2 regions of the Vibrio porteresiae DSM 19223 genome follow, and region 2 is predicted to be linked to the other one. Evidence: riboswitches for the same ligand, from Rfam matches in the RefSeq annotation. Region 2 holds a riboswitch; the other holds the start of a gene.
The links. Region 2 has a riboswitch for thiamine pyrophosphate ahead of thiD (bifunctional hydroxymethylpyrimidine kinase/phosphomethylpyrimidine kinase). Riboswitches for the same ligand answer to the same signal wherever they lie in the genome.
Positions count from the first base shown of each region.

Region 1 (15,835 bases), 1.4 Mb from region 2:
AGCGGGGCACGACCTAAACGAAGCACAAGTGTCTGACCGCCTACAAGCGTTTCGCGAACAAGACCCGACCTTAGCAGACTTAAGCTTTGATACTATTTCTGCAGCGGCAAGCAACGCAGCGATGTGTCACTACAATCACATTAACCAGCCGGAACCAGGCAAACTAGAGATCAACACGCTCTACCTAGTCGACTCAGGCGGTCAATACATCGATGGCACAACGGATATCACTCGTACGATCGCTATCGGTGAAGTCAGCCAAGAGATGAAGCAACAATATACCTTAGTACTGAAAGGTCATATTGCACTGGCTAAAGCTCGTTTTCCGAAAGGCACCTGTGGCCATCAACTGGACATCTTAGCTCGTCAATATTTATGGGCTAATGGTTATGATTATGATCACGGAACAGGTCATGGCGTCGGTCACTTCTTAAGTGTTCATGAAGGTCCTCAGCGTATCGGTAAAGCAGTGAATAATTTCCCTCTTCAACCTGGTATGGTGTTATCAAATGAGCCTGGTTACTACCGTGCCGATGGGTTTGGCATTCGTATCGAGAACCTAGAACTTGTGGTTGATATTGAAACCGAAGGCGATTTCGATGTACTTGGCTTTGAAGCGCTTACTCGTTGCCCTATCGACAAGCGTGCTATTGATACGAACCTTTTAACCAAACCAGAGTTGCATTGGTTAAACGAGTACCATGAAAGCGTATGGAATGATGTGAGTCCTCTCGTTTCTGACGATGTAAAACAATGGCTACGTAATGCGACAACCCCTATTCACCACGACTAATTAATAACCCCTCTGAATCCCTTATTGTTACGAACAATAAGGGATTTTTTTTACCTAAGTAAGCCTAAAATCCCACCTCTAATCAAATCCAGACAAAATAAATTTATTTTTATTAATTTTTAACCTTAAAAAACAATTGCTTAATATAAAAATCAGGTACAAACACATACCAGATCGCAAAACTTTAGTTTGAGATCTAAACATTATATGCGTAACATTAAAGTTAATTAATCGTTCAATAAAATTAACTGAGGGGTAACAAATGCCTAAGGTCGGAATGCCAGACATACGCAAACCTCAACTTGTTAATGCAACAATGACCGTGATAGAACGCGTTGGATTGCAATCCGCCAGCATCGCTTTGATCAGTGAAGAAGCTGGTGTATCAACCGGAATCATTAACCATTATTTCGGTGGTAAACATGGATTACTCGAAGAAACAATGCGTTCTATCTTACGAGCCCATGGAAAAACCGTAACTAACGCCCTGAGCTCATTACCCGCTTCAGCTCATAAGCAGCGCATTTTGGCTATCGTTGCAGCTAATTTTGAGGGACAGCAAGCGAACAACAAGGTCGCAAAAACTTGGCTCGCCTTTTGGTCTTACTCTATGCATGACAACCAATTGCAACGTCTGCAACGGGTTAATGAACAACGTCTGTTATCTCACCTATTAATTGAACTCAAAGCATTATTCAGCAACTCACAGGCGCATCATATTGCCCAAGCAATAGCTGCTCTCATTGATGGGTTATGGCTAAGAGCTGCCTTAAACCCTGACGGACTATCTGCGCAGCAAAGCCAGTTGATTATCAAACACTATCTCGAAACCCAACTTCAAGCGCTACATACACAGCATTAAACCAAAAGGCTTTTTATGGAAATCGCATCTCTTTACATTCATGGTAAGGCGCGCAGAGCCTCATCCAATGAAACCTTTACGACGTATAACCCAGCCAACGGCAAACCTTTAGCGGTGTTAGGTCAAGCCAATGAGCAAGATGTTCAAGACGCTATTGATTCGGCCAAGCAAGGCTTCCAAGTTTGGTCAAAAATGACAGCAACAGAGCGTAGCCGCATTTTGTTAAAAGCGGTCGCCTTACTGCGAGAACGTAATGACGAATTGGCCGCTCTAGAAGTGCAAGACACTGGGAAACCCATACAAGAAGCGATCTGTGTTGATATCGCAACCGGAGCTGATGTCATTGAATACTTTGCCGGGCTTGCACCTGCACAAGAAGGCAGCCAACAACCATTATCAGAGAACCAGTTTTTTTATACTCGCAAAGAACCGCTAGGGATTTGTGCAGGTATTGGCGCCTGGAACTACCCAATTCAGATTGCGATGTGGAAGTCAGCGCCCGCTCTGGCCGCTGGCAACGCAATGATCTTTAAACCCTCTGAAGAAACACCTCTCACGGCCTTAAAACTCGCCGAAATATTCACAGAAGCTGGTGTTCCAAACGGTGTGTTTAACGTTGTTCAGGGTGATGGACGAGTTGGTCAAATGCTGACTGCTCACCCAGAGATTGCCAAAGTATCCTTCACTGGAGAAGTCGGCACAGGTAAGAAAGTGATGAGCGCCAGCGCTCAAACGCTGAAATCTGTGACTATGGAACTCGGTGGCAAATCTCCGTTGATCATCTTTGACGATGCCAATGTGACTCAAGCTGTATCAGCCGCAATGATGGCCAACTTCTATACCCAAGGTGAAGTGTGTACCAACGGCACGCGAGTCTTTGTGCATGAGAAGATCTATGACCAATTTGTCGATCAACTTAAATCCCGCACAGAGAAACTGATCATTGGTGATCCGATGAATATGGACACTCAAGTTGGTGCCTTGATTTCAACATCTCACATGAAAAAGGTGCTCGAATTCATCGAGAACGGTAAAAAAAGTGGCGCGACACTTTTAACTGGGGGTTATCAAGTGACCCAAGATGGTTTGGATAAAGGTAACTTTGTCGCTCCTACCATTTTTACTGACTGCGATGATCAGATGGATTTCGTGAAGCATGAAATCTTTGGCCCTGTTATGGCTGTGCTGAAATTTTCTGATGAAGACGAAGCTATCTCACGCGCTAACAATACACAGTATGGCCTTGCGGCCGGTGTTTTTACCCAAAATCTATCGCGCGCTCACCGTGTGATCCACCAGCTACAAGCTGGCATTTGCTGGATTAACACTTGGGGAGACTCTCCAGCCCAAATGCCTGTCGGCGGCTACAAGCTTTCTGGTATTGGCCGAGAGAACGGCGTGGAAACTCTTGATCACTATACCCAAACCAAAAGCGTTCTTGTTGAGCTCAATGAGTTTGTCGGACCGTACGCATAAGGAGTCACTATGAAGCAGCATTACGATTACATAATTATTGGTGCCGGCTCCGCAGGCTGCGTATTGGCCGAACGGTTAACCGAATCTGGTGAACACTCCGTACTACTGCTTGAAGCAGGTGGCAGTGACAAAAGCATTTTCATTCAGATGCCTACCGCACTTTCCTATCCAATGAATACCCCTAAATATGCTTGGCAATTTGAGTCTCTTGCGGAAGAAGGTCTTGATGGTCGCCAGCTACACTGTCCTCGCGGCAAAGTGCTAGGCGGCAGTTCATCCATTAATGGCATGGTCTATGTTCGAGGTCATGCGTGTGACTTTGACGAATGGCATGAACAAGGCGCAACAAATTGGGATTATGCCCATTGCCTACCCTACTTTAAACGTGCTGAAAGCTGGATGGATGGCGAAGATGAATACCGTGGAGGCAATGGACCAGTAGCCACTTGCAATGGTAATGACATGCATCTTAACCCGCTTTATCAGGCGTTTATTGAAGCAGGGAAAGACGCAGGCTATCCAAAGACGCAAGACTATAACGGCTATCAGCAGGAAGGCTTTGGCCCTATGCATATGACGGTTGATAACGGAGTTCGCGCGTCAACCTCAAACGCTTATCTGCGTCGAGCCATGAAACGCCCTAACCTCACTTTAATGAGTCATGTGCTTACTCGCAAAATATTACTCAAAGATAAACAAGCTATTGGCGTTGAGTTTGAACAAAATGGCGCAATTCTCAATGCCTTTGCCAACCAAGAAGTGATCTCTAGCGCCGGTTCTGTCGGCTCGGTACAGCTGCTACAACTTTCAGGAATTGGACCGAAAGACGTACTCAGTAAAGCCGGTGTTGAACTGCTGCATGAACTTCCTGGCGTAGGTGAGAACTTACAAGATCACCTTGAGGTCTATTTTCAATATCGCTGTAAGCAACCGATTACTCTTAACAGTAAGTTAGGGCTTATCAGCAAAGGGGTTATTGGCACGAAATGGCTACTTACTCGCAAAGGATTGGGTGCAACCAATCACTTTGAGTCTTGTGCATTTATTCGCTCTCGCGCTGGATTGAAATGGCCAAACATTCAGTATCACTTCTTACCAGCAGCAATGAGATACGACGGACAAGCCGCATTCGATGGACACGGTTTTCAAGTGCACGTGGGTCCTAACAAACCGTTTAGCCGAGGTAAAATAGCGATTACCTCTGCTGACCCTAAAGCAAAACCAGCGATCAAATTTAATTATCTGCAACATGAGCAAGATATCCAAGATTGGCGCGACTGCATTCGCCTTACTCGCGAAATTCTCGCGCAGCCAGCATTAGATAATTACCGTGGCGACGAAATCCAACCAGGATTTAATATCACCACAGACGAAGACATTGATCACTGGGTTAAAGCGAATGTTGAGAGCGCTTATCACCCATCCTGTTCATGCAAGATGGGGAGCGATAACGACCCGATGGCAGTACTTGATGCTGAGTGCCGTGTGCGCGGAATTGAGGGCTTAAGAGTGGTCGACTCCTCCATCTTCCCAACCATTCCCAACGGTAACCTCAATGCTCCTACCATCATGGTGGCTGAGCGAGCGGCAGACTTAATACTCGGTCGACAACTGTTACCTAAAAGCGAAGCCCCCGTTTGGATTGCGCCAAACTGGCAAGAACAACAGCGCTCAACGGCTCCCGAACGAGATCAAATAAATACAACGAAATCGTCAGTAATTCATTCAAAAGAAAAGGAACTTCAACATGCGTAAAGTCATTACTTTCACCACAGCAGCATTACTTTCACTGAATGCATACGCCAATAGCTGTAGCTCGGTAAGCTTTGCCGATGTAGGTTGGACGGATATTACGTCCACAACCTCTGTTACTTCACAGATCTTAAAAGGCTTAGGTTATCAAACACGAACCGAGTTGCTTTCGGTCCCTGTAACCTACTCATCGATGGCAAGTGGTGACATCGACGTCTTCTTAGGTAACTGGATGCCAACGATGGAAGGTGATATTGCTAAGTATCGTGACTCGGGCAAAGTCGATGTATTACAAGCCAACTTGGTTGGCGCAAAATACACCTTAGCGGTTCCTAAATATGTTTACGATGCTGGCGTACATTCCTTTGCGGACCTCGCCAAATACGCGGACAAGTTCCATAACCGCATCTACGGCATTGAACCAGGAAACGACGGCAACCGTCTGATTCAATCAATGATTGATAAGAATGCGTTCGATCTCAAAGATTTCTCATTGGTGGAATCAAGTGAAGCAGGCATGGTGTCTCAAGTTGATCGTGCGGTTCGTCGCCATCAATGGATCGCCTTCTTGGGTTGGGCACCTCACCCTATGAACAGCAAATTTGATATGAAATATCTCAGCGGTGGTGATGATTACTTTGGCCCTAATTTCGGAGGTGCCAAGGTCTTTACCAACGTTCGTGATGGATTCGTTAAACAGTGCCCAAATGTTGGCAAGCTCGTCTCCAATCTCAAATTTAATCTGAATATGGAAAATCACTTGATGGACCGTATTCTCAATCAAAATCAGAAACCTGAAGTTGCAGCTAAGCAATGGCTAAAAGCTAACGAACAATACCTGGATAAGTGGTTGGCGGGAGTCAAAACCATTGATGGCAAACCGGGTAAATCTGCAGTTATTGCTTATCTAAACAAGTAACTTTTTCTTCATAAGGTGGCGTGTTTTCACTCCACCTTAAGCAACAAAAAAGGAATTATTGTGAATATGTTTACCGATTACAAACTTCCTCTTGGTCATTGGATGGAGAGCTTTGTCGATTGGCTGACTATCCATGCATCAGGCTTCTTCGACACCATCTCTATCACACTAGAAACAGCGATCATGTTTATGGTGGATATCTTTAAAGCACTGCCACCAGCAGCACCTATCTTGCTGACAGCAGCCATTGCTTGGTGGCTACATCGTCGAATTTCTCTGGTGATCTTTGTTATTGCTGCTCTGCTCCTCATTTTAAATTTGGGCTATTGGCAGGAAATGCTCGAGACCTTCGTCATGGTGTTCTCAGCGACCTTCATTTGTATCGTTGTTGGTGTCCCTCTGGGAATTATGGCTGCTCATCGCCCTTGGCTGTATACCTTGATGCGCCCGATTCTCGATTTAATGCAAACCGTACCCACCTTCGTTTACCTCATCCCTACTTTGGTTTTGTTTGGTTTAGGTGTGGTTCCTGGGCTTATATCCACCATCATTTTTGCTATTGCTGCGCCAATCCGTTTAACGTATCTCGGCGTGAATAAAGTACCAGAAGAGCTTGTTGAGGCGGGTAAAGCGTTCGGTGCAAGCAAAATGAAATTACTCTTTAAAGTAGAGCTTCCAGCTGCGATGCCAAGCATTATGACCGGTGTAAGCCAGTGTATTATGTTATCTCTATCCATGGTTGTGGTTGCTGCGTTAGTCGGTGCTGATGGCTTAGGAAAACCCGTAGTTCGGGCACTCAATACCGTGAATATTTCTCAAGGTTTTGAAGCAGGCTTAGCCATTGTACTTGTCGCCATCATTCTCGACCGCTTGTGTAAAGCGCCAAACAACAAGGAGGTACAGTAATGAATGCCATCAGTATTGAAAATTTGGATGTGGTATTTGGTACTCATAACGAATCAGCGTTAGCGCTTTTGGATCAAGGAAAAAGTCGCCAAGAGATCATTGATGAAACAGGCCTTGTTGTTGGCGTCAATAACGTATCTCTTGATGTAAAACAGGGAGAGATTTGTGTTCTGATGGGACTGTCGGGCTCTGGCAAATCAAGTTTGCTTAGAGCGATTAACGGGCTCAATTCTATTAGCCGTGGCTCTCTGAAAGTACAAGATGGCGATCAAGTTGTCGACTTAGCTCAATGTAATGAAACAACGCTACGTCACCTGCGCACCGAGCGCATTTCCATGGTATTTCAGAAGTTCGCTCTTATGCCTTGGTTATCCGTATTAGATAACGTGGCGTTTGGTTTGGAAATGCAGGGGGTTGCCAAAAAAGAACGTCGACGTAGAGCTCAAGAAAAATTGGATATGGTTGGACTTGGTGAATGGGGAGAACAGTTCCCTCATGAGCTTTCCGGAGGCATGCAGCAACGCGTTGGATTAGCGAGAGCTTTCGCTATGGACAGCGACATCTTACTTATGGATGAGCCATTCTCAGCTCTTGATCCTCTCATTAGAACCCAACTTCAAGATGAATTATTAGATTTGCAGAAGAAGCTGAACAAAACCATCGTGTTTGTTAGCCACGACCTCGACGAGGCATTAAAGATTGGATCGCGCATAGCAATTATGGAATCGGGTAAGTTAATTCAATACAGTAAGCCTGAGCGTATAGTTCTCAATCCCAAAACCCAATATGTCCGAGACTTTGTTGCTCATACGAATCCTCTTAATGTGCTGCGTGGGCGCTCCTTGCTTAATTCAGATAATGAGTTAATTCAAAAAAATCAGCGTTGGCAAATTGCTGAAGATGACAATCTCTGGTTAGAAAAACATGACGAAGAATGGTTGATTGCTGGGCGTAGTGATTACCAAATCGTTGAGTGGGACGCAAAACAAGATCATAACGAACTCGACTCACATTCTATCGTGCTCGCCCCTTCAGAAATTGACATGCGTGATGCGATAGAAATTCGTTACCACACTAGCAATCCTATCGTATTGATGGAAGCTGGTGAGCCGATTGGTGTTCTCAACGATCATGATTTTTACCATGCACTATTAGGCAAATACAATGAGCCACAAGAAGCAGACATCACAGGTCAAGATACACAGCGAAGTGTTGAAGCTGCGTAAACTCCCCGGCGCCAATTACTCTACTACGAGTAACATTGAGGTATTCGTTAGGCGGTAATAAAACAGGGCGAAGAAGTGGTTCGCCCTGTTTATTCTTCTTACTCATTTATTCTAGCTAATCCATTTATCAGGAAATCTTTATCCCTTTCAAAATGGGCTTTGCGATAGCTAGCTTTCGCACAACACTGCCAAATTATGTTCCACGTGAAACACTATTTTGAGAAAACGCAATCGACCAGTCATGCCATACTGCTTCAATACCCTGCGCCTTGAGCATCTCATGAACCTCAGTCGTCGAACGTTCATCACTGATTTCAAATTGAACCAACTCTGTATCAGGGTGCAAATATCCTCCCGGTTGAGTACTCGACTCTGCAGACAATGAAGTAATCCCAAACTTTACTAATTGATTGCGTAATTCAGCTGGCTCTCTAGTCGACAATGATAACTCAACCTCTGGGAAACATAGTCGATAAGCACAAACAAGTTGAATCAATTGATTATCGCTAATTAGGCTTTTAGGTTGGACTCCTCCAGCACAAGGACGCAAACGTGGGAAAGATACAGAGTATCTAGAACGCCAGTAACGCTTTTGCAAATACGTGAGGTGATGCGCAGTAAAAAGCGAGTCAATTCTCCACTCATTTAAACCAAGCAACGCCCCAATACCAATCTTGTCCATACCAGCTCGCCCCAACCTATCTGGGGTATCGAGCCGATAGTGAAAATCAGTCTTTTTACCTCTTAAATGATGTTCGCCATAGACACCAGGATGATACGTTTCTTGGTATACCAAAACAGAATCCACACCAAGAGACTTAAGCTCTACATATTGCTCTGCATCGAGTGGTTGAACTTCCATTGCAACATATGAGAAATAGCGTTTAGCTAAAGGAATCATTTGCCTAAAATAGGTCATCCCCACCTTGGTTTCTTGCTCTCCTGTCACCAATAAAATGCTGTCATACCCTTTTGCTTTGATCGCCTGCAGTTCCGATTCCACTTCCGCTGCATTCAATGTCTTTCTCTTAATGCGATTACTCATCGAGAAGCCGCAATAGGTACAATCATTTGAACATAGATTCGATAGATAAAGTGGTATATACATTCCTATCGTTCGACCAAAGCGCTGTTGGGTCAGCTGGGTCGACATTTTCTTCATGACTGAGATAGACGCCTCTGCTGCAGGAGAGATCAAAGTCATAAAATCCTCAAGCTGGAGTCGCTTGCCCATTACACTTTTTTCTAACGCTCGTTGTACTTCTATAGGCGTTTTTGAGTAGAGTTTGAGGCGGATACTCTCCCAGTCGAGCTCCTCAAATTGTTCCAAATAGTTATTGTCCAGATAGTGATAAGCCACGATTAAACCTCCGGAACAAATAAGACATCATCAAGAAATCCTATTAGAGGACTTGTCGCTGATGCATGTAAAGCAACACTACCTAGACCGCTCTCAAATGCCAACCGACCAGCCATAACCGCTAAACGAAAAGCCTCTGCCATAGCGATAGGATTACTTGCCGAAGCTATCGCAGTATTCACCAAAACAGCATCAGCTCCCATCTCCAATAGATAACTCGCATCGGAAGGTCTGCCAATTCCAGCATCAACAACCACCGGAACATTGGCCTGCTCGATAATGATGCGTAGAAATTCCTTAGCGACAACACCTTGATTACTTCCAATAGGCGAAGCCAGTGGCATAACTGCGGAACATCCAACTTCTTCAAGTCGCTTACACAAAACAGGGTCACAGTGGCAATATGGCAAAACGATAAAGCCTTGCTTTACTAACTCATCTGCGGCAGCTAATGTCTCCACCCCATCGGGCATCAAATAGCGACTATCAGGATGAATCTCTAACTTCACCCAATCAGTTCCAAATAGCTCACGAGCCAGTTGAGCAGCGAAAATGGCTTCTTTGGCATTTCTAGCACCTGAGGTATTGGGTAGTAGTTTTATCCCTGAATTAGTTAACGCGGAATAAAGCGTTTGTCCCGAGTCATGTTGATTTGCATCCACTCGCTTAAGCGCTACAGTAACCAGTTCAGAACCACTAGCTTTTAACGAATCCAGCATTATGTCACTACTCGAAAATTTGCCGGTACCAGTAAAAAGTCTTGATGAGAAATTTGTATCTGCAATTTTGAACATGATGATTATCCTCCTGCTACTGCATTAAAAGTAACAACAACATCGCCATCTTTTAGCTGCATTTTGTTCCACTGAGATTTGGGAATTACGCACTGGTTAAGTGCTAGCGCAATACCAGCTCCCTTGATATCAAGTTGGATTAATACGTCACTTAGCGATGTTTCACATGAAACATCCAATGCAAATCCGTTAAAGATTATTTGACTCATAAGTAACGTGCCCCGCTCTCATTTTTATCTTTATCAATGAAAAGCGAGACTGGACACTCTTCTTCAATTTCTCTGTCTTTGCATAATGGACAATCAGGATCTCGATTAACGGAGTAAATTGACCACTCACCACTCCTGCCATCGAAGCGATAAAGTACGGAAGATTGGAAACCAAAATTCTCCTCAGCCAAATAATTGATGCAAGCGAGAGATTGATAGCAGCTAACAACCCCAGCCACAGGCCCCAAGATGCCCATTGAGGTACATCTATTTTCAAAAATTTGGGTATCGGTAGGATACAGACAGGAATAACATGGACATCCTACATGATAGTTCCAAATAGAAAACTGCCCATCCCAACCGGCAGCTGCACCAGAAATAAGAGGGACTTTACTTCGACCGCAGCAGTAGTTTACTTGCTGACGTGTCGTCATATTGTCACTGCAATCGAGTACAACATCGGCAAGAGTGACTTCCAACATCAATTGTTCATCGGTCATTCGCCTTCTTACCACCCTGACCCGACAATCACTATTTCTCTGATCAATTGCTTTTTTAAGAGCATCAACTTTGCTGACACCTAAATCATCGAAACGGTAAGCGACCTGTCTGGGTAAATTACTCAGCTCGACTATGTCATCATCGACAAGAACTAAATGCCCCACACCAGAAGCAGACAAATAAAGAGCAGCAGCGTTACCTAACCCACCACAGCCAATAATGAGAACTGAGCGATCCAATAGTTTGGTTTGAACTTCTTCACTCCAGGTATCAAGGCAAATCTGCTTTTGATAACGTAAAAATTGTTGATCACTAAGATTAGGCATGTTCTCCCTCCCGGTTCTTTAGCGACTCAAACTCACGAACAACGAATGGAAGGTTGGGTTGATCTGAACTAACCGCACGAACTACTGCGATGCTATCAACACCAGTGAGGTAAACCTCTCTTGCATTACTAAGTTGAATACCGCCAATCGCGACAGTCGGAATCCTATCCAGACCTAAGGACTGAGATAGTTCCTCAATAAACTTCTGGTAAAGCGCTAATTTATATAATCCTTGAGGGCGCGAAGGCATACTTTTAGTCGTGGTAGCAAATACATGACCTAAAGCGATATAGCTAGGATAACTACGGTAGACCCGTAGTATTTCAAAATAACCGTGGGTTGATAGACCTAATCGAATATTTGCCCGCTGTAATAATGCAATACTCTCTTGTGAAATATCATCCTGACCAAGATGGACGCCATAAGCTTTATGCTTTAAAGCTAACTGCCAATAGTCATTGATGTACACAGCTGCCTGATAGCTTTTGCCAAGTTGAACAGCATGCTCTATTTCCTTTTCACGCAAATGCTCTTCTGCATTCTTCATCCGTAGTTGAACGGTTTTCACCCCCAACTTCAGTAACTGTTCTAACCATAGGTTATTATCGACAACCGGATATAAACCAATTGCAGATGAAGTAGTTGAAGGGAATGGTACGGAGCTAGAGAATTGCTCCTTGCAAAAAGGAGCACCGGATTCGTCGAACGTCCAATCTACAGGACATGCGAAATCTTGTGATTTTTGAGGCCACAGTGTTTCACGTGAAACAGATCCAAGTGAACGAGCTAAAAGCAGACTGTCTTCGATTGTGAACTCGAGTGCGAGCAAAACAACAAACCAACTAAAGTGAGTGGTTACATCAATTGGCAAACGCTCGAACTGAATTGCCTTGCCAGCCGATATCAGATAATCCATTCCATCAGGATTCGTTGTTATCAACAGTTCATTTTTTGGATGAGTAGACGTGTTAATTCTGTTGCTTTGTCTTTGCAGAGCGGAACGTTGCAACGATGAATCATAAACATAATTGAGATAAACAACCGATTCAAATTCGTGAACGAAGGGAAACTCATTTGGTGATTTGGTGATAAAACTTGTATCGATGTAGATAACACTCAAATCGGGAAAATGAAGGGAGAGAAACGGCTGTTTAACCGTTTCAAATGTCATGGCTAGTTTGTCAGAGCAAACACCATTTTGCTTCGCACAGGAAAGATGCTGGTCTATCTGTTCACTGAAATCAGCAACCGCGAAATCAGAACATGGCCAATGTTCGGGGATATGAATCTTTATCATCATTCATCCTCCCCGACGACAGGCTCCAGATATAACTCAGAACCAGCATCAACAAAACGTTGAGCCATCAGGTTCATTCCATCGCTAGCATTGAGAACATCTATCGAATTGGTCTCTACTGATTTTTTTTTGGGTAGCCCAGCTGCGTATTCACGCACTTCTTGTGAAATCTTCATTGAGCAAAACTTGGGGCCACACATAGAACAAAAATGAGCAATCTTCCCTGACTCTTGCGGAAGAGTCTCATCATGTAGTGCTCTTGCTGTATCAGGATCAAGTGATAGGTTAAATTGGTCTTCCCAACGGAATTCAAAACGGGCCTTTGATAATGCGTTATCTCGTAGTTGTGCTCCAGGATGCCCCTTAGCTAAATCAGCAGCATGTGCAGCAAGTTTGTAAGTAATTAGTCCCGTTTTCACATCTTCTTTATTCGGCAAGCCGAGATGTTCTTTAGGTGTGACATAACAAAGCATCGCACAACCAAACCAGCCTATCATCGCAGCACCAATCCCAGAGGTAATATGGTCGTAACCAGGAGCAATATCGGTAGTAAGTGGGCCTAATGTATAGAATGGGGCTTCATAGCAGTGCTCGAGCTGCTCTTCCATGTTCTTCTTAATCATGTGCATAGGCACATGTCCTGGGCCTTCAATCATCACTTGAACATCATATTTCCAAGCTATTTGAGTGAGCTCTCCTAACGTGTGTAGCTCAGCAAATTGAGCTTCATCGTTGGCATCCGCTATAGAACCAGGACGTAATCCGTCACCTAAAGAGAGAGCAACATCATATTGAGCACAGATCTCGCATATCTCCTTGAAATGGGTATACAAGAAGTTTTCTTGATGATGAGCAAGGCACCATTTAGCGATAATAGAGCCGCCTCGTGAAACGATACCGGTGACTCGTTTTGCCGTCATGGGAATGTATCGAAGCAACAAGCCGCAATGGATAGTAAAGTAATCTACTCCTTGCTCAGCTTGTTCGATTAACGTATCTCGCATGACTTCCCACGATAGATTTTCCGCTATTCCATTAACCTTTTCTAAAGCCTGATACATTGGAACTGTGCCAATTGGAACGGGGCTATTACGCAGTATCCACTCTCGAGTCTCATGAATATTACGGCCAGTAGAAAGATCCATCACGGTATCAGCCCCCCAACGCGTTGCCCAAACTAGCTTCTCAACTTCTTCCTCAATAGATGAAGAAACCGATGAATTGCCAATATTGGCATTCACTTTCACCATGAAATTTCGACCAATAATCATCGGTTCTGACTCTGGGTGGTTAATATTGGCAGGTATAATTGCTCGCCCTTCTGCTACTTCACGACGAACAAATTCTCCAGAGATCAATTCTGGGATTTGAGCACCAAAACGCTCACCTGAATGCTGTTGCTCCAATTCCGGCTCTGAAACTTGTAAACGACGCTGATTTTCTCGAATAGCAATGAATTCCATTTCAGGCGTAATTAGCCCTTGTCGAGCATAGTGTAACTGTGTGACTACTTTGCCTTGTTTTGCCTTACGAATTGTCGGTAAGTGAGGGAAACGAACCGAATCCAACGTGGTGTCTTCCAATCTTTCCGCGGTATAACAAGAAGCCGTTTGATCCAATTCATAAGTATCTTGCCGTTCAGCAATCCACGTGGAACGTATCGTTTCGATACCAGAAAAAATATCTATAAGAGCATTTACGTCAGTATATGGACCGGATGTATCGTAAACATAGAGAGGTTCATTAGCACGAAACTTCGGGTTTTCTTTAGTACCGCCGATAAGAGAATCTGAAAGAAAAATTTTACGAAATGGGACCTGTAAATCTGGACGAGAACCAGAAACGTAGGCCTTAGATGAGTTGGGTAATGGGGATGTCGTTAAGGATTCAATAAACGATTTGGCGCTTAATCTAGCATTTTTTCTATTCGACATAGCATTTTCCTTGGATAGTAATTTAGGGATAAATGCTTGACGGGTGTGTACAACAAGAGTGATTAACAGATGCTAATCGAGAGATAGGACAAAGCGAACAAACCCCAAACATGGGTATGTAGATGGTAAGAGCTTTGAGAAATGTCTTCTCTTGTTCCCTTCGCAGGTTCTAACCTGATCAGGTTCAACGGATCCCGAATAAACGGTCTCAGCCTTATGGCACTCCGACAAGTGAGAAAGATTATAAGTAACGCTTAAAAATTAACAAACATCTTTATTTATTTAACATGAAAAATGAGAGAAAGCTTTCAATTTGACACTTAGAGCTCTGCTTCTTTTAAGAGCGTAGTAGCCACTGATATCCAACATAAGCAGCCGATATACTAAACAATACGTTCAATACAACGTTGAATCCCATCTTAACGAATGCCCCCTGCTCCATCATCAAAACGTTATCCATAGAAAACGTTGAAAAGGTAGTCAACGCACCTAGAAAACCTAAACCAATAATTTGGCGCCATGGGTATGGTGCAAGCCACTCATTTTGAAAACAAGCCATCAGTACACCCATGATAAAGGAACCTATGATGTTAACGGATAATGTTCCATACGGAAAAGCTCGGCCGAAGACCATGACAGTCCACTCAGAAACCAAGTAGCGAGAGCAAGCACCAAATGCCCCACCGATAGCGATAAACAGTAAAGTAGATAATTGACTCATGATAAAACCTCGAAACATTTGCTTACCATTGTAAGCAAAAAACCACCAAGTCTAAGCATTTTCTATTCGACCACGGCTTTTATTTTCAGCCACTTCGCCTTTAGCACTCTGAAACAAATAAAACGTTACAGGAGTCACTTAGATCTCTATAAAATGAAAGGAATGACAAGATAAGATGATCAAATCTCTAAGAGATACATAGAGCTGAAGTAAACTAAAAGATGCTTAGTCCTAGTCTTCAAAACTAACTTCAGGCAACTTAAACCGTCAACTCTTTGATGATAACTCATGTAATGACCACTAGTCTGATGTAAATAAGATAGAACGACTAGCACACCTATCTCGTCCAAGAGTATTCAAACTAAATAGATAGGATTTGAATCAGTAAACATTTATTTGTTCATCTCTCTTGGATAAATTGCTTTTAATCTAAATCAACTGCTAGAAGTTAACATCAAGACGAAAAATGAATAGTCCCACCAGAAAGTAAATACAGAGCATATTTTCGCAAGCAATCAACATGGATCACGTAATCGGCTATCGATGAGAAAGCTGTTTGTTGTCAATATTCATCCTAACTATACTCAGCGCTTTTTGTGGTTGTATAGCTCATCACAACATAAAAGATGAAATATATAATATATAGGAAGGGAACGGGGAAAGCTGTACAGAGGAGTTCTGATAGGTATTTCGGGGGTGGCAAATATCGGGAAGTATCTACTTTCATAACGCTAGATAGCAAAAAGCCTCAACCGAAGT
Region 1 is NZ_AP024895.1:3,564,485-3,580,319, forward strand. Features, by position in the region: gene OCV11_RS16340 (aminopeptidase P family protein) at 1-793, shown strand, start outside; gene betI (transcriptional regulator BetI) at 1,056-1,655, shown strand; gene betB (betaine-aldehyde dehydrogenase) at 1,671-3,131, shown strand; gene betA (choline dehydrogenase) at 3,141-4,886, shown strand; gene OCV11_RS16360 (choline ABC transporter substrate-binding protein) at 4,879-5,802, shown strand; gene choW (choline ABC transporter permease subunit) at 5,863-6,708, shown strand; gene choV (choline ABC transporter ATP-binding protein) at 6,708-7,934, shown strand; gene thiH (2-iminoacetate synthase ThiH) at 8,128-9,294, opposite strand; gene OCV11_RS16380 (thiazole synthase) at 9,297-10,088, opposite strand; gene thiS (sulfur carrier protein ThiS) at 10,094-10,297, opposite strand; gene OCV11_RS16390 (HesA/MoeB/ThiF family protein) at 10,294-11,124, opposite strand; gene OCV11_RS16395 (thiamine phosphate synthase) at 11,117-12,424, opposite strand; gene thiC (phosphomethylpyrimidine synthase ThiC) at 12,421-14,355, opposite strand; TPP riboswitch at 14,494-14,592, opposite strand; gene crcB (fluoride efflux transporter CrcB) at 14,693-15,076, opposite strand.
Region 1: another riboswitch for thiamine pyrophosphate. It lies ahead of thiC (phosphomethylpyrimidine synthase ThiC); the one in region 2 lies ahead of thiD (bifunctional hydroxymethylpyrimidine kinase/phosphomethylpyrimidine kinase).

Region 2 (15,835 bases):
TCTAATGGTGTGTGTCCCGCTAACGCAATCACTTCTGATGCGTTGGCTCGAAGGGTGAGGTGGCAGGCGAGTGAGGCGAAGTAGCGGCTCACTTTGGTGCGATAGGTGCTGGCTCCACAACCTACAGGGTCGAGTACGATGGGAGTATGGTGTTGGTTTGCGCATTCAATGGCGTATTCCATCTGTGCGACGCGTTTCTCATCGAGTGTGCCGATATTGACCACTAGCGCTCCAGCCAATGGCATCAGCTCAGCCATCTCTTGGCGAGAATGGGCCATGATTGGGGATGCGCCTAACGCCAAAAGACTATTAGCGCAAAGATTCATGACCACATCGTTGGTCATGTTGATGACCAACGGACGTTCGCGGCGCACTGTTGCAAGAAAATCAGCAATTTGTTTAATGTTCATAGGATTCATAACGCCTCCGCATAGTCGGCATTGGCCACTGGTGTGGCGTTGTAAGCATAAAAGTGATGAACAGGGCCGTGACCATGACCCACTTGGAGTCGATGACTGTGGCGTAGCGCTTCAGTGAGATAAACTTTCGCTGTTGCGATCGCTTGTTCGAGCGAGCAGCCCAGTGCTAACTGAGTTGCAATCGCGGCAGAAAGCGTACAACCCGTGCCGTGGGTATTGTGGGTAGTAATGCGTGGGCCGTTAAAGGTGGTGATCTTGTCGTGGTGGATCAGGTAATCATTCGCATAATGAGCATCGTCGCTGTGACCCCCTTTGAGCAAGATAGGATAGTCAAAGCGTGTTAGGGCAGAGCGGAGGTTCTCAACGCTGGTGTAATGGAATGGTTTGTCGACCATGATCGCCGCTTCGTAAAAATTGGGGGTCACTAGCGAAGCTAAGGGAAACAGGGTTTGACATAAGGTGTTAATCGCATCTGGAGAAACTAACTGATCGCCGCTGGTTGCTACCATCACCGGATCGATCACCACATGTTTGATAGCATATTGCTGCAGTTTTGCCGCAACGGCTTCCATAATGGCAATATTAGGCAGCATGCCTATTTTTATCGCATCAATACGGATATCTGAAAGCACCGCATCAAGCTGCGCGGCAACACTTTGTGGTGGAATGGGATGAATATGAGTGACGCCGCAACTATTTTGCGCTGTTACTGCGGTGATAACGCTACAAGCAAACCCACCATTTGCGCTAATGGTTTTGATATCGGCTTGAATACCGGCGCCGCCACCACTATCAGACCCTGCTATGGTCAGAATGTTAGGTAGGGGAGATGGGGTAGATAAAGAAATGTCTGTTTTAGAGTTCATGGTTGTGCTCCTCAACATGACATGAGGAACCAACCTAAGGCACAAAGACCCTAGTGATTGTCGTTGGAAAATGATCGGTAAATGGATCGCGCCGCAGACTCTCATAGTTCCCTACGTCAGTGTTAACTGAATCAGGTTCAACGGGTCTCGCAAAGCGATCTCAGCCAAATGGCACCCCGACTATCGGCTTTTATCCTAACAACTTAGATCAAATTAGCAATCAATTAATCACACCTATTGTTGAGTGTTACCTATCAAGGAACGACTCAAGCAAGCAAAGCAACGCACGCGGTTATTTTTTGTAAAGACACAGAAACGCTTCGACCGCTTTATCGACGGTTTCGCGAATCTGTTTATCCGTTGGCATCTCGATAGCCCTTAGAGCGTAAGGTTCGAAGTGCTCTGCGGTTAATAGCCCTTTTAACTGCATTGCCGCATACCAAGGGTCCGCTTGGCGTAAAGTGCCGCGTTCCATTTGATGACGTAAATAGCCACTAAGATGAATCCAGCCTTTCTTTGGTCCATTTTCATAAAAATGACGGCCGATCGATGAGCGTTCTGCTTCATTGATCGCCATGCGGTAAATCGCCATTAAATCTGGCTTTAATACCGATTGCAGAAAATTAAAGCCAAATTCTGGCAAAGCCACATGAATATCATCTTGGTGCTCTAGAGAGACAAAGGCGTTCTCAATCTGCTCGGTCGCAGAAGACTCCATCACCGCGGCGAAGATTTCTTCTTTAGAATTGAAGTAGTTGTAGAGCGTTGCCTTTGAGCCTCCAAGCTGCTTGGCAATATACGACATGGATGTCTGCTCAAATCCTTGTTGGGTAAAAGAATCCTTCGCTATGTCCAATATAGCTTGCCTTTTTTCTTCGCTTTTTACTCGCATCGGCTACTCGTGTCCTATCAGAAATTGTGGATAAGTTTCGCTTGACGAACGATCAAAGTCAAGAGTATAACTGTACGGTACGGTTTAGTTATAAGGTAATTTAGCGTGAAAAGCAATGCGTTATGTCCTCGCTGGCGCGCCATTCGTCCCCGTCATCTGGCTCTGACTTTGATCAGTGTGGCGGTACTCAATGGCTGTGCAGCCCCTGATGATGAAGCCACTCCGCAACTGACGGTTATGAGTGAACTTCACTACCAACAAAGTTTTGCCAACAGCCAATTAGTTAATTGGCCAACCATGGAGTGGTGGACTCGCTATCAAGATCCACAACTCAACACTTTGATGCAAGAAGCCTTTGCCAACTCGCCTGATCTGAAGATCGCGCAGGCGCGCTTACGTGATGCGCGCGGTATCGCTGAACAAATTGGCGCAGTTAAGCGTCCTTCAGTGGGGTTAAATGCCAGCGCTTCAGAAAGCAAGGTGAGTTACAAATATCAAGCTTACAGTCCGCCATACGATTGGAACGACTACGGTTCCGTTACCCTCAACTTCCAGTATGACTTTGACTTTTGGGGTAAAAACAAGGCTGCTGTGGTGGCTGCGACCAGTGAATTGGCTGCAACACAAGCAGAAACCGTTTCTGCCCAGTTAATGTTGGCGACCTCAATTGCCAATGCGTACGCCGAGCTGGCCCGTCTGTATAAAAACCAGCACACGGTGGATGAAGCAGTACAACTGCGTGCTAAAACCGTTGAGCTAATGCAAAAACGTTATGACAACGGACTTGAGACACTCGGCTCGGTTAACCAAGCCAAAGCGATTCGCGCCAGTGTGGAAGCGGAATTGCTGGGAATTAATGAATCGATCGCATTGCAGAAAAACGCCATTGCGGCACTGCTTGGTGAAGGCCCCGATCGCGCGTTAACCATAACCGAGCCTAAGATTGCTCTCGATAAACGCTATGGTTTACCCAGCGAAGTGGGCATTGGCTTACTTGGACACCGTGCTGATATCACCGCCGCTCGTTGGCGCGCAGAAGCTGCAGCTCAGCGTGTCGGTATCGCCAAAGCGCAATACTACCCAGACGTAACTTTATCTGCGTTTATCGGTTATCAAGCCTTTGGTTTAGATAACTTAACGCGCACAGGTAACGATGCTGGCGGTATTGGCCCTGCTATCTACCTACCGCTGTTTACTGGCGGTCGATTAGACGGGCAACTCACTTCTGCTCGTGCCCATTATCAAGAAGCAGTCAACAGCTATAACCGCACGTTGACCAACGCATTGCACGAAGTGGCGGATGTGGTGACCAGCAGTTCTGCGCTCGATGCTCGAATTCAAAAAACGCACGAAGCGGTTAATGCAGCACAGCGTGCCTACGACATTGCCAATAATCGTTACAACGGTGGACTGGCGACTTACCTCGATGTGTTAGTCGCGGAAGAAGCGTTACTGAATAACCAAAGGGCGTTGGTTAACTTGCAATCGCGCGCTTTCAGTCTTGACCTCGCTCTAGTACATGCCTTGGGCGCAGGCTACCAACCTCAAAAGTCATGATCGGTTAAAAGGTTTTACAAATGAGTACTGAACAATCTCAAAATGAGACAACTAATCTCGATAATCAACGTGTTAACCGTGCGCGCAAACGTGGTTTTACTGCGTTAGCGGCAGCGATTGTGATTGCCGCGGCCGGTTATGGTTCTTACTGGTATTTTTACGCATCTCGCTATGTCAGCACCGATAACGCGTATGCTGAAGCGGAAGTGGCTGCGGTGACGCCAGCGGTGGGTGGCATTATCGGTAAGGTAAATGTGGTCGATACCCAATTTGTGCACAAAGGCGATGTGCTCGTCCAGATTGATGATACCGATGCTCGCATTACCCTTGATCGCGCCGCTGCCGATTTGGCGCTGGCGAAACGTCATGTGCAAAGTTACTTAGCCAATAATGACGGGTTAACCGCTTTAGTCGATGCACAAGAAGAGAATGCCAAACGCGCTGATGCTCAACTGCAAGCGTCAAAAGCAGACTTTGATCGTGCCACCATCGATCTAAAACGTCGTGAAGACCTAGTGCGTTCTGGTTCGGTGTCTGGTGAAGAGCTGACGAACGCTCAAACTGCATTTGAACAGGCAAAAGCCAACTTAAATGCAGCCAAAGCCGCTGCAGCGCAAGCGCATGCCAACAAGCTCTCTACCATTGGGCAAAAAGAGGCCAATGAAGCTTTGATTGCCAATACCACAGTGGAAAACAACCCAGAAGTATTGGCGGCGAAAGCGCGCTTTGAACAAGCTCAAGTCGACCTCGACCGCACTGTGATTCGCGCGCCAATTGATGGTGTCGTTGCTGAACGTCACGTCCAAATTGGTCGTCGCGTCCAAATCGGCGAAGCTTTGATGACCGTCGTTCCCGTACAGAACATCTATGTAGATGCCAACTTTAAAGAAGTGCAGCTCAACAAAGTGGATGTAGGTCAACCAGTTGAATTGATAGCCGATCTTTATGGCGATGATGTGGTGTATCACGGCGTAGTGACTGGCCTATCCGGCGGTACAGGTTCTGCGTTCTCTATGATTCCTGCGCAAAACGCGACAGGTAACTGGATCAAAGTAGTACAGCGTTTACCGGTGCGTATTCAGCTCAATCGTGACGATTTAAAAGCTCATCCATTGCAAGTTGGTTTATCTATGGAAGTGACTATCGATACCAGCCGCAAGGTGGATGACGATACGTTACAAGAATACCGTACAGCAATGCTGACTGAATAAGTCTTGGGGGAATGTCATGAGTCAGACGAATGACAATCAGATCCAGCCTTTAACCGGAGCTGCGCTGTTTTTTGGGGCGCTCTGTTTAGCGATGGCCAACTTTTTGGCCATCTTGGATACCACGATCGCGAACGTGTCTGTGGCGAATATCGCCGGGGCACTGGGGACATCGACAAGCCAAGGGACATACGTCATCACCTCGTATGCGGTAGCGGAAGCGATTTCCGTACCGTTGACCGGGTGGCTCTCTTCACGCTTTGGTTCGATTCGCGTATTTGTGGTCTGTTTTCTGATGTTTGGGGTGTTCTCACTGTTATGTGGGATGGCGACCAGCATGAGCATGTTGGTCATGTTTAGGGTCTTTTTAGGTTTTTCGGGCGGGCCACTTATGCCGCTATCGCAAACCTTGATGATGCGAATTTTTCCAAAAAACAAAGCGCATGCAGCGATTGGGATCTGGAGTATGACCACCTTGGTGGCTCCAATTATGGGACCCATTCTCGGTGGCATCTTGTGCGACCAATACAGCTGGCCATACGTATTCATCGTAAAAACACCATTTGCCTTGATTGCTGGTATTGCGTGTTGGCAACTGTTGAAAAAATTCGAAACCAAAACCATCAAGGCCAAAATCGACAAAGTGGGTTTGGCTCTGCTGGTGGTGTGGGTTGCTTGTTTGCAAATCATGCTTGATGAAGGGAAAGACCACGACTGGTTTGCTTCAAATCGCATCTTGATTTTGGGCATCATCGCTCTGATTGGTTTTATCTCGTTCATCATTTGGGAAATGACCGAACGTAACCCTGTGGTCGATTTGAAAGTCTTCCGTCACCGTGGTTACAGCGCCTGCATGATTACCTTGTCGTTGGCATTTGGGGCTTTCTTTGCCATCCAAGTGGTGACGCCACTGTGGTTACAAGTTTATATGGGCTATACCGCCACCATTGCCGGTTATTCAACCGCTACCATGGGGATTTTGGCGGTGTTTATGGCGCCCGCTGTGGCGAATTTGGCATCGAAAATCGACCCAAGGCCGTTGGTGTTTATTGGGGTGTTGTGGCTGGGCTCGTGGACCTTCATTCGTGGTTTCGCCAATTTGGATATGACCTTTGCTCAGATAAGTTGGCCCATGTTTTTCCAAGGAATTGGCATGCCGCTGTTCTTTGTGCCACTGACGGCATTAGCTTTGGGGAGCGTGAGTGATGCAGAGATGGATTCAGCGGCAGGCCTAATGAACTTTATCCGAAGTCTGGCTGGGGCGTTTGCGACTTCTATTGTTAACACTTCGTGGGAAAACGAAAGTCGTTATGTTCATGCCGAGTTGGCGGGCTTGACCGACAAGGCGGGCGTTGCCACCCATATGATGCAGCAATCGGGGATGTCGATGGGGCAGATTCGCAGTTCGATTGATTGGCTGGTACAAAAACAGAGTGTGATGGTAGCTACCAACCAGCTGTTTTTCATTATTGCCGCCATTTTTATCGGTGCCGCATTTCTTATTTGGTTAGCACCAAAACCCCGTCTTGGTGTGGATACCAGCTCAGCTCACTAAAATTTTAAGCACTGCTATCAACTCACAGAGTTTGATGTTTGGCTGACTATGCGTAATAGGACACGCTGGTCAGCCTTTTTTATTCGTACCGCGATGCAAAATAATAGTGATGAAGTGGATCAGCGTTAGCTAATCACCCATTTATGGTGGGGATCGCTGGATGCGATTGTGCTGGACTTGGATTCATTAATCGTGACCGATGTATGTGCTTCCAAACACAGCAATATCTTTTTTAACGTGGAATATTTGGGGTCAGTGCGACCATTTTCGATGCGTTCTAATGTCGAGACAGCAATGCCGATGTTATCAGCTAAGGCTTCGCGGGAAATTCCTTTATATTCGCGGATCTCTCTTATCATATGATGTAACTCAGTCATAACTGATGTTTCGCCTCGATAACGTACCTGTGGCTATTATATTGGCTAATCAGTAATAAGCTCAAAGGAGTTAGCCCAATAGCCGTATGCTGTCTGTTAATTGGTCAATAATTGTCCTGATAATATAGTTTATTTAAATTAGTTATTTTGGAATGGTCAGCAAATAATGACACATTGCAAAATGTGGTTTGGCTTACGGTTCTATTTAATGAAAAATTAAAGGCTCTATTTTCCATTATGATACATGGGGTTTACTGACTATAGTGATGGATATCTAAACTTGAAATAACGTTTTATTACGAGTTTATTAATATTATAAGATGATTTTATATTCTGTTTTAATTGTGGTGCGGTTCAAATAACTACTCTAATAGAGCATGAGTGCTCTGGATGAGTATGCATTTTAATTTAATTATTTCTCTATCTAATGCTAAGAAATTCCTATGAGCTTCTTAGCAGTTTGAAAATGCTCAAATAACATAATGCTCAAATAACATAGAGATGCGTTATATTGACAGTGTGATGGCGTCTTTACGTTATTTGGGTGTGTCATTCTCAATAGGAGATAGAGAACGTATGAAATTGACACTCACCCCTCTTAACCGATGGATAAAGCTTGGCCTGATGGCATCGTTGCTGGTGACGCCACTCGCAGCGTTAGCAGCGGATGTGACCTTAGATGGAACTGCCGGTGATGGTAAAGTGGTACTGACGTGGGATAGCTCTGATACCGATTCCAATTACCAAATCTACTACGATACCGACAGTGATGCTTCAGGGCGTGTTCGCTTAGGTTCAGTGAACTCCTCCACTTTGCACTACACCGCATCGGGGCTTAGCAACGGTACCCAATATTGGTTCTGGGTCAAATACAAAAATGCCAGTGGTGATTACGAAGACTCTTCAACCTTTACCACCACACCACAATCGGTGGTGTTAGCGGCAACTGCAGGCAATCAGCAAGTGTCATTAACATGGAATGATTCGGGCGCAGATTCCAACTATCAAATCTACTACGACACCGACAATGATCCTTCAGGTCGTGTTCGCTTAGGCACGGTTAACTCATCCACCACCAAATATACCGCCACGGGGTTAACCAATGGCACCCCGTATTGGTTTTGGGTGAAATACACCGACAGTGATGGCAACCAAGCCGATTCCACCAGTGTTAAATCCACACCAGAATCGGTAGTCCTGACAGGGACCGCCGGAGATGGCCAAGTGGCGCTCAACTGGACCGATTCAGGCTCGGATTCTAACTACCAAGTTTACTACGATACCGACAGCAATCCTTCTGGTCGCGTGCGTTTAACCACGGTGGGCTCATCCACTCTGAGCTACACCGCAACGGGATTGACCAACGGAACGCCTTATTGGTTCTGGATCAAATACACAGACGCCAGTGGTGATAGTGCCGATTCAACGGCGTTTACCGCAACGCCAGATAGCACCACTACCGTCGACCCAGACGCAACTGTGGTCAGCACCGCCAGCGCGATCATTTCTGCGATCAACAGCGCCAGTGCCGGTGATGTGATTTATGTGCGCGGCGGCACATACTACTTTGATGAACCTTTAGAGTTGGATGCCAAAGGCAGTTCAGGTAACACAATCACATTGCGCCAATACCCGACCGATTCTGCAAGACCAGTATTTGACTTCTCCGCTGAATCAGAAAGTTCATCTAATCGTGGTATGGAGTTGAGTGGTAACTATTGGTACATCTACGGAATCGATGTCCAATATGCGGGTGATAACGGGATGCACATTAGCGGCTCGTATAACACGGTCGAATACTCAACTTTCTCTCATAACGCAGATACGGGTCTGCAACTCGACAGTGGTGCTTCTTACAACCTGATTAAGAACGTCGACTCTTACTACAACGCCGATTCCTCTTTGGAAAACGCCGATGGATTCGCGTCAAAAATGGGCGTAGGAACGGGCAACACCTTCTATGGCTGCCGCGCGTGGAACAACCTCGACGATGGTTATGATGGTTATTTGCGTGGCGCAGACGGCGTGACCACCACTTATCAAAACTGCTGGGCCATTCGTAACGGTTATTTGGAAAGCGGGAAAGCCAGTGGCGGTGATGGTAACGGCTTTAAAACTGGGGGCAGTGACGATAAGGACTTGCAACATAACGCCATTTTCACCAACAGCATCGCAGCGGGTAACGCAGAAGATGGTTTCGACCATAACAGCAACCGCGGTACGGTCACCATTTACAACAGTATTGGTTATAAAAACGGTCGCAACTTTGGCTTTAGCAGTACCAATCCTCTGAAAAAACTGACGATCAAAAACAGCATCTCTTACCAAGGAGATTCATCTGACAGTTTGAAAGCGACCAGCACCAGCATCTCAAATGACAGTTGGAGTGGCAGTGTATCGGTGAGCAGTAGCGACTTCGAAAGTGTCAGCATTGATACCTTGTTGGCGGATCGTCAATCAGATGGCAGCTTGCCGGACGTGACCTTCTTCCATTTGGTCAGTGGCAGCGATTTGATTGATGCAGGGACCGATGTGGGCTTGGATTACGAAGGTGATGCTCCAGATATTGGTGCATTCGAATCCGATTATTAAGCTCGGCGGTTAACTTGCTTAAATGACTAATGAAGTGCGGCAATAAGCGCTCTCTGTGTAGGGCGCTTTTCTTTTTATGGGCAATTTGCATGCAATAAGGACAAAGTGGTTAAGGATAAGTGATTCGAGAAAATAGTGACCTTAGGTGAGGAGGATTCATCAGCAGAAATAGGCGGAGCTGCTACACTTTGATCAGATTAACTCTCTGGTTTTCCATTGATTTATGTTCAGGCTTAGCCTGCCTCTTGACTTAAGTTATTCGGAGAATGTGATGACCGCGACGCTAGCTCACCGCTCCGTTTCCCTTGAAACTGAGCTTAATCCCTTCCAATTGTTTATCTTGGTGCTCTCGCTATTTGTGTTACTTGAATTGACCATTCAAGCCGTGTTTCCTTTACCTGCGCAAACCAAGCAGATCCTCAATATGGGGGACAATATTATCTGTGTGTTTTTTCTTGCTGATTTCTTTATTCGCTTTAAACAAGCGGAGAATAAATGGCAGTTTATGCGCTGGGGCTGGATTGATCTGCTCTCGAGTTTGCCTCTGGCCGATGTATTGCAGTATGGGCGCATTGTACGAGTGGTGCGGGTACTGCGTTTGCTACGTTCAACGCGCATCATCATGGCTTTTCTGTTTCGTAACAAGGTGCGCGGTACGTTCTCTTTGGTCTTTTCAGTCTCGATTATCTTGGTGATTTTCGGGGCACTGGCCATCTTGCAACTGGAGAAAGGCGCTGAGGGAGCCAATATTCAAGACCCTGTCGATGCCCTGTGGTGGGCGTTTGTCACAGTGACGACGGTTGGTTATGGCGACTATTATCCGGTCACCTTAGAGGGACGAATTGTCGCAGCCATATTGATGATGGCTGGAGTAGGGATGTTTGGCACTTTCACTGGGTTTGTGGCGTCATGGTTTTTGGAAGATGACAAAGAAAAGCAGGATAAACACGTCGCAACCAATATGAGTAACGATATTAGTGAGTTAAAAGACGAGATTGGTGAGCTTAAGGCCATGATCATCCAGTTAAAATCACCCGATAGACGAGAGTAATGACTCACCACTATTGGGCATAATGCACTCTTTTGGTTCATCAATGCATAACGCTTAAATTATTGATGAAGCAAACGATAACTTACAGTATGCTGCTCCCTGAAATGACAATTAACAATAAATGGAGTTACCATGACCCCAACGTTTTTTTTGCGTTCTAAATGGACGCAATTAGGTGCAATTACTTTAAGTGCACTTCTTAGCGGATGCAGTTACCAACCAGCACAAAGTGCCGCAGCAGCGCCAACATCAGCGTGTGCTGTCGGTGATTTGATGGCAGAAACCACACTGTACTTTGGCATGAGCCGTCCTCACGGTCCAGACATTACCGATAAAGAGTGGCAAGCTTTTGTGGACAAAGAGGTGACCCCTCGTTTTCGCGATGGTTTGACCGTATTTAATGGTAAAGGACAGTGGTTAGGCGCTGACGGCAAAGTGGCAAAAGAGTCGAGCCATGCGTTGATGCTGATCCACTCAATCAACGATGCAGAAAGTGAAAAGAGCATTGAAGCTCTACGCACTATCTACAAAACCCAATTTGCACAAGAATCTGTAATGCGTGTCGACACCAATAAGTGTGTGGCATTTTAAGACGCTGTTTTAAATTGCTATTGAAAAGATTCTGAAGGGCGGGGTAAACGCTCGAATAATCTAAGCGCAGAGAATTTGGATAAACAAAAGCCAGCACTCATTATGCTGGCTTTTTCGTTGTTGTGGTTTAGAACCCACTCGTTATTTTACGAGGCGAGTTACATCACCAATCCGGCAATAGCCGCTGATAGCAAGCTAACAAGTGTAGAACCGTACACTAAGCGGAAACCAAAACGTGAAACGATGTTGCCTTGGTTTTCATCAACCCCTTTGATGGCACCTGCAACGATACCAATCGAAGCGAAGTTAGCAAATGACACCAGGAACACCGACAAAATGCCTAGGCTGCGTGGTGCAAACTCTGCTGCAATTTCTTTCAGTTGCAGCATGGCAACGAACTCGTTCGATACCAATTTGGTTGCCATGATACTGCCCGCGTGCAGTGCATCTTGGCTAGGAATACCGATGATCCATGCCAATGGATAGAAGACATACCCCATCAATTCTTGGAAGCTAAAACCAATCACTGCTGAAAACAGCGCGTTTAGCGCAGCAATCAGTGCGATAAAACCGATCAGCATTGCGGCAACGATCATCGCAACACGAAAACCAGCGAGAATGTAATCGCCAAGCATCTCAAAGAAGCTCTGTTTTTCATGCAGTTCGCTCAGTTCAGGTTCTGGTTCTTCGCTCGCATCGTATGGGTTGATGATCGATAGCAAAATGAAAGTGCTGAACATGTTCAAAATCAGTGCGACCACAACGTAACGTGCTTCAATCATCGACATGTACGCGCCAACGATGGACATCGAAACGGTCGACATCGCTGTTGCCGCCATCGTGTACATACGACGTGGTGATTGCTGACCTAGAATACCTTTATAAGCGATAAAGTTTTCTGATTGACCCAGCATCAAAGAACTGACCGCGTTAAACGATTCCAGTTTGCCCATGCCGTTGATCTTTGAAAGCACAGTACCAACGATACGGATGAACCAAGGTAGGATACGGAAATGCTGCAAAATGCCGATCAAAGCGGAAATGAAGATAATTGGGCACAATACGTTTAAGAACACATAAGCCATGCCTTGCTTACTCATGTTACCAAACACAAAGTCTGAACCCTGTCCTGCGAATTTCATCAACTCATCAAATAGACCAGCAAAAGAAGAGACTGCAACGACACCGGCTTTAGAGTTCAACAAGAACCAAGCTAACAGTACCTCAATAACAACTAACTGAATGATATAACGAATTTTAATCTGCTTACGGTCGTAACTGACCAAAAGAGCTAGGGCGAAGATCACCGCGATAGCCAAACAGAAATGTAAAACGGATTGCATAAAAAATTATCCCTAAACAAAGAACAGCAAAACCAAGGAGCCGGAGTATACCATACGCCTAATGAATAACGACTAATGAGTGAGTTATTAATATTCGCGTGCTTTATGAAATTAGGCGGGCTGAACGAAGTAAAGAGAAGTGAAGGAAGCAAGTTATCGGACGGTGTGGAATGTCCAAGAGAAGTTTACCTCCATGCCTCCATACTTAGCTATTTAGCTATTTAGTTGCATGGAGGCGGGAAGGTAAAAGGTTAACGGCAATCTGTCGGGGCGCTGTCTGGCTTGACGATGGATTGAGCGATAGGGTCGACCACCGCATCAAGCCAGCTTTGGGCAAGAGCATTTGCCATGGCTTGATAACCTTGTGCGCTCAAGGTGTCGCCATGGGAGAATCGACCACATTGGATGATTTTCCCTTCAGCACTGCGTAGCAACCATTGACCATTGATAGTGAGTTTTCCATCGGGGCTGGCATCAAAACGCGCCACATTGATCATCAATTGCTGCGCCTGGGCAGAGTTAAGATCAAATGGGGTTAGCCAATGGGCCGCAGGTAAACGCTGTTCTAGGCGATTGAGTGCTAACCGTTGTAATTGAGTGTCTAACGGCTCTGCCCACAGGTTTTGCCGCGCGCGGCTCACCTGTCCCTGTTCACTGACCAGTACCATACCGTTGCCCGCTAAATAGAGCGGTACACTGACGGTCGGCACGACCACAGTGCCATGATAAGCGGTGCTCAATGCTGGCGCTGTTTGACTCATCAGCAGATATTCTTGCGCTGGTGGTGCTGAGGTAGAACAACCAACGAGCACCATGAGTAACGCACTGGCACTCACGCAACGTCCCAAATAACGAGGTAGGGGAAACATACGACGCATTATTGTCCTCCTTTGGTTGGAATGGTGTCTGGAGCCGCATTGCTTTCAAAAATCAATGCGTTCGGTTTTTGTTGTAATTGGCGTAATACGGGTTGCAGATCGTTTAAGGTGCGCTCTAAGGTGCCTAAACTTTTTTGCAGTTGCGAGCCGACAGCCCCCTCTTCTTGATAGGTTTTTAGGGTACGTTGCAGGTCTTGCAGCGACAAGGTCAACTGCTCTGGTAACTGCTGAGTATGCGGCGCAGCGAGCAGTGTATCGATCTGCTTACTGACCGTATTGAGCGTTTTCAACGTATCGTTAGCACTTTGCAGTGTTTTATCTAGCGAATTCATGGTGTCGTTAAGTGGCAAGTTATTGAGCTTATCCAGTAGAGAAGCAAACTTCTGACCTAGGCTATCAAAGCTATTAGGCACCGATGGAAAGACCGGGTAACCCGCCACTTGTTCGGCCTTAGCTGGTTTAGCTTGCGCATCAAAATCGACGCTGATGATCTTACTGCCGGTGAGAATGTTGCTGGTTACCAAACTGGCACGAAAACCCCGCTTAATCGCATTATCCAAGAGCTGACGCCATTCGGTCAGGTTCATCTCCTCACCGGTGCTCAAGCTACTTAAACGCTGCGGTTCAATACGACCAAGGACGGGAAGTACAGGATTGAGCATAGTGGCACTCCAATCTCGAATGCTCACGCCTTGAAAGGGAACCTGTTGAACCGTCCCGATGCGCACGCCACGAAACTCGATTGGTGCGCCGGGTTCAAGGCCGCCAATATTGCCATCAAATAGGAACATGAACGGAATCGCTTGGGTGTAGCGATTATCGGTTGCTTGCTCTTTGGATTCATAGAGGGTGAAACGAGTCATGTCTTTGACAGGTTTTCCTACAGCACCTTCTTCGGTGGTGCCAAAGGAGATGCCGCCAGTGATTAAGGTTTCTAGCGAGTCCATTTTCACCGCTATCCCTTTGGTTGAGCTTTGAATAGCAAGGCCTGGAGTCACCCAAAACTGCACAGCATCACTGACTAACGAATCAAACGGTTCTCTGATAAAGAGGCGATAGGTGATATTTTGCTGTTGCGGATCAAAGTTAACATCTTCGATATGACCGACATCGAAGCCGTGGAAATGGATAGGAGTGCCCACAGTCATCTTCGGAATGTCTTTACTGACCAATTCTAAACGCAGCCCTTTATCGTCTGCTGTTGATAGCGGTGGCTGAGCTAACATGGTGTACTCACGTTTGGCATCCCCACTGGTGCCTGGTTCAGCTTCAATGTAAGCACCAGACAATAAGGTACCAAGGCCGCTGATACCTGCAGTACCGACACGCGGTTTAATGACCCAAAACTTAGTGTCTTGGCGCAGCAGCTTGTCGGAGCCTTTTTGTAACTCAATCGTGATAATGGCGTGTTCAAAATCATCACTCAGTTTCACTTGAGTCACTTCACCCACGTCAACGTTATGCACTTTGACTTTGGTTTTTCCAGCTTCGATACCATCGGCATTATTGGCGATGACCGTTAGCTGTGGTCCTTGGCTATCCCAATCTTGATAAAGCATCCAAGCAGCGACAAACAGCGCTAACAGGGGTACTACCCACACCGGGTTAAAACTAAAGCGAGTCGTTGGACGCGACTGCAATGTAGGCTCAGTCAAGAGAAGTCTCCTTAGTTGGGTTGTCCCGCAATGAACGGGGATTATCCCAGAATGAACGTGGATCAAACGATTGTGCTGCTAACATAGTCAGGACAACAACACTGGCAAAAGCAATAATGGCTGGCCCTGGGATGATGCGCATTAAGCTGCCCAGTTGGACCAGCGCAGTCAAAATTGCGACGACAAAAATATCGATCATCGACCAGCGGCCAATCAATTCTGTAAAGAAGTAAAAGTGCTGCAACTGTTTTGCTGAGCGCGCCTGTTGATGACGGCTTTGCCAGCACAGCCAACTTAACAGCAAGATTTTGAAAATGGGCACCACCACACTGGCGATAAAGACCACCAAGGCGATTGGGTACGAACCTGTTGCCCACAGCAATATCACACCACCAATAATGGTGGATCCATGGCTGCTACCTAAAAAGGCGGTATCCATGATCGGAAACCAGTTGGCGGGTATAAACATCACGCAAGAGGCAATGAGGAGCGCTACAGTCTTTTGCTGGTGGCCCTTAGTGCGCGATTCCACATGGGTTGAGCAGCGTGGGCAATATCCTTGTAAGCCATGACTCACTGCGCCGCAGCACTGACATACCGCAAAACCTTGCTCGCGTGCAACGCCACTATGTAGCGATGCTGGAGTCGGTTGCGGGAACAGGCTGTCCCAAAGCCAAACGCTGTCACACAGCAATAAGGTTTTGATTAACAACACGACAAACAAGCAGAAAGGCCAAAATGAGAGGCCAAACTCCACGTGCGCCATCGAGTGCAATTTAATTAACGCAACTAAGATGCCAACGAGGAACACATCCATCATCAGCCAAGGTTCAATTCCCCAAAGCATGCGT
Region 2 is NZ_AP024895.1:1,299,755-1,315,589, forward strand. Features, by position in the region: gene OCV11_RS06045 (hydroxyethylthiazole kinase) at 1-410, opposite strand, end outside; gene thiD (bifunctional hydroxymethylpyrimidine kinase/phosphomethylpyrimidine kinase) at 416-1,285, opposite strand; TPP riboswitch at 1,377-1,474, opposite strand; gene OCV11_RS06055 (TetR/AcrR family transcriptional regulator) at 1,578-2,177, opposite strand; gene OCV11_RS06060 (AdeC/AdeK/OprM family multidrug efflux complex outer membrane factor) at 2,283-3,734, shown strand; gene OCV11_RS06065 (HlyD family secretion protein) at 3,755-4,945, shown strand; gene OCV11_RS06070 (DHA2 family efflux MFS transporter permease subunit) at 4,962-6,497, shown strand; gene OCV11_RS06075 (helix-turn-helix domain-containing protein) at 6,623-6,874, opposite strand; gene OCV11_RS06080 (fibronectin type III domain-containing protein) at 7,451-9,466, shown strand; gene OCV11_RS06085 (potassium channel family protein) at 9,738-10,517, shown strand; gene OCV11_RS06090 (DUF3574 domain-containing protein) at 10,650-11,108, shown strand; gene OCV11_RS06095 (NupC/NupG family nucleoside CNT transporter) at 11,267-12,451, opposite strand; gene OCV11_RS06100 (PqiC family protein) at 12,703-13,329, opposite strand; gene pqiB (intermembrane transport protein PqiB) at 13,329-14,984, opposite strand; gene OCV11_RS06110 (paraquat-inducible protein A) at 14,977-15,835, opposite strand, start outside.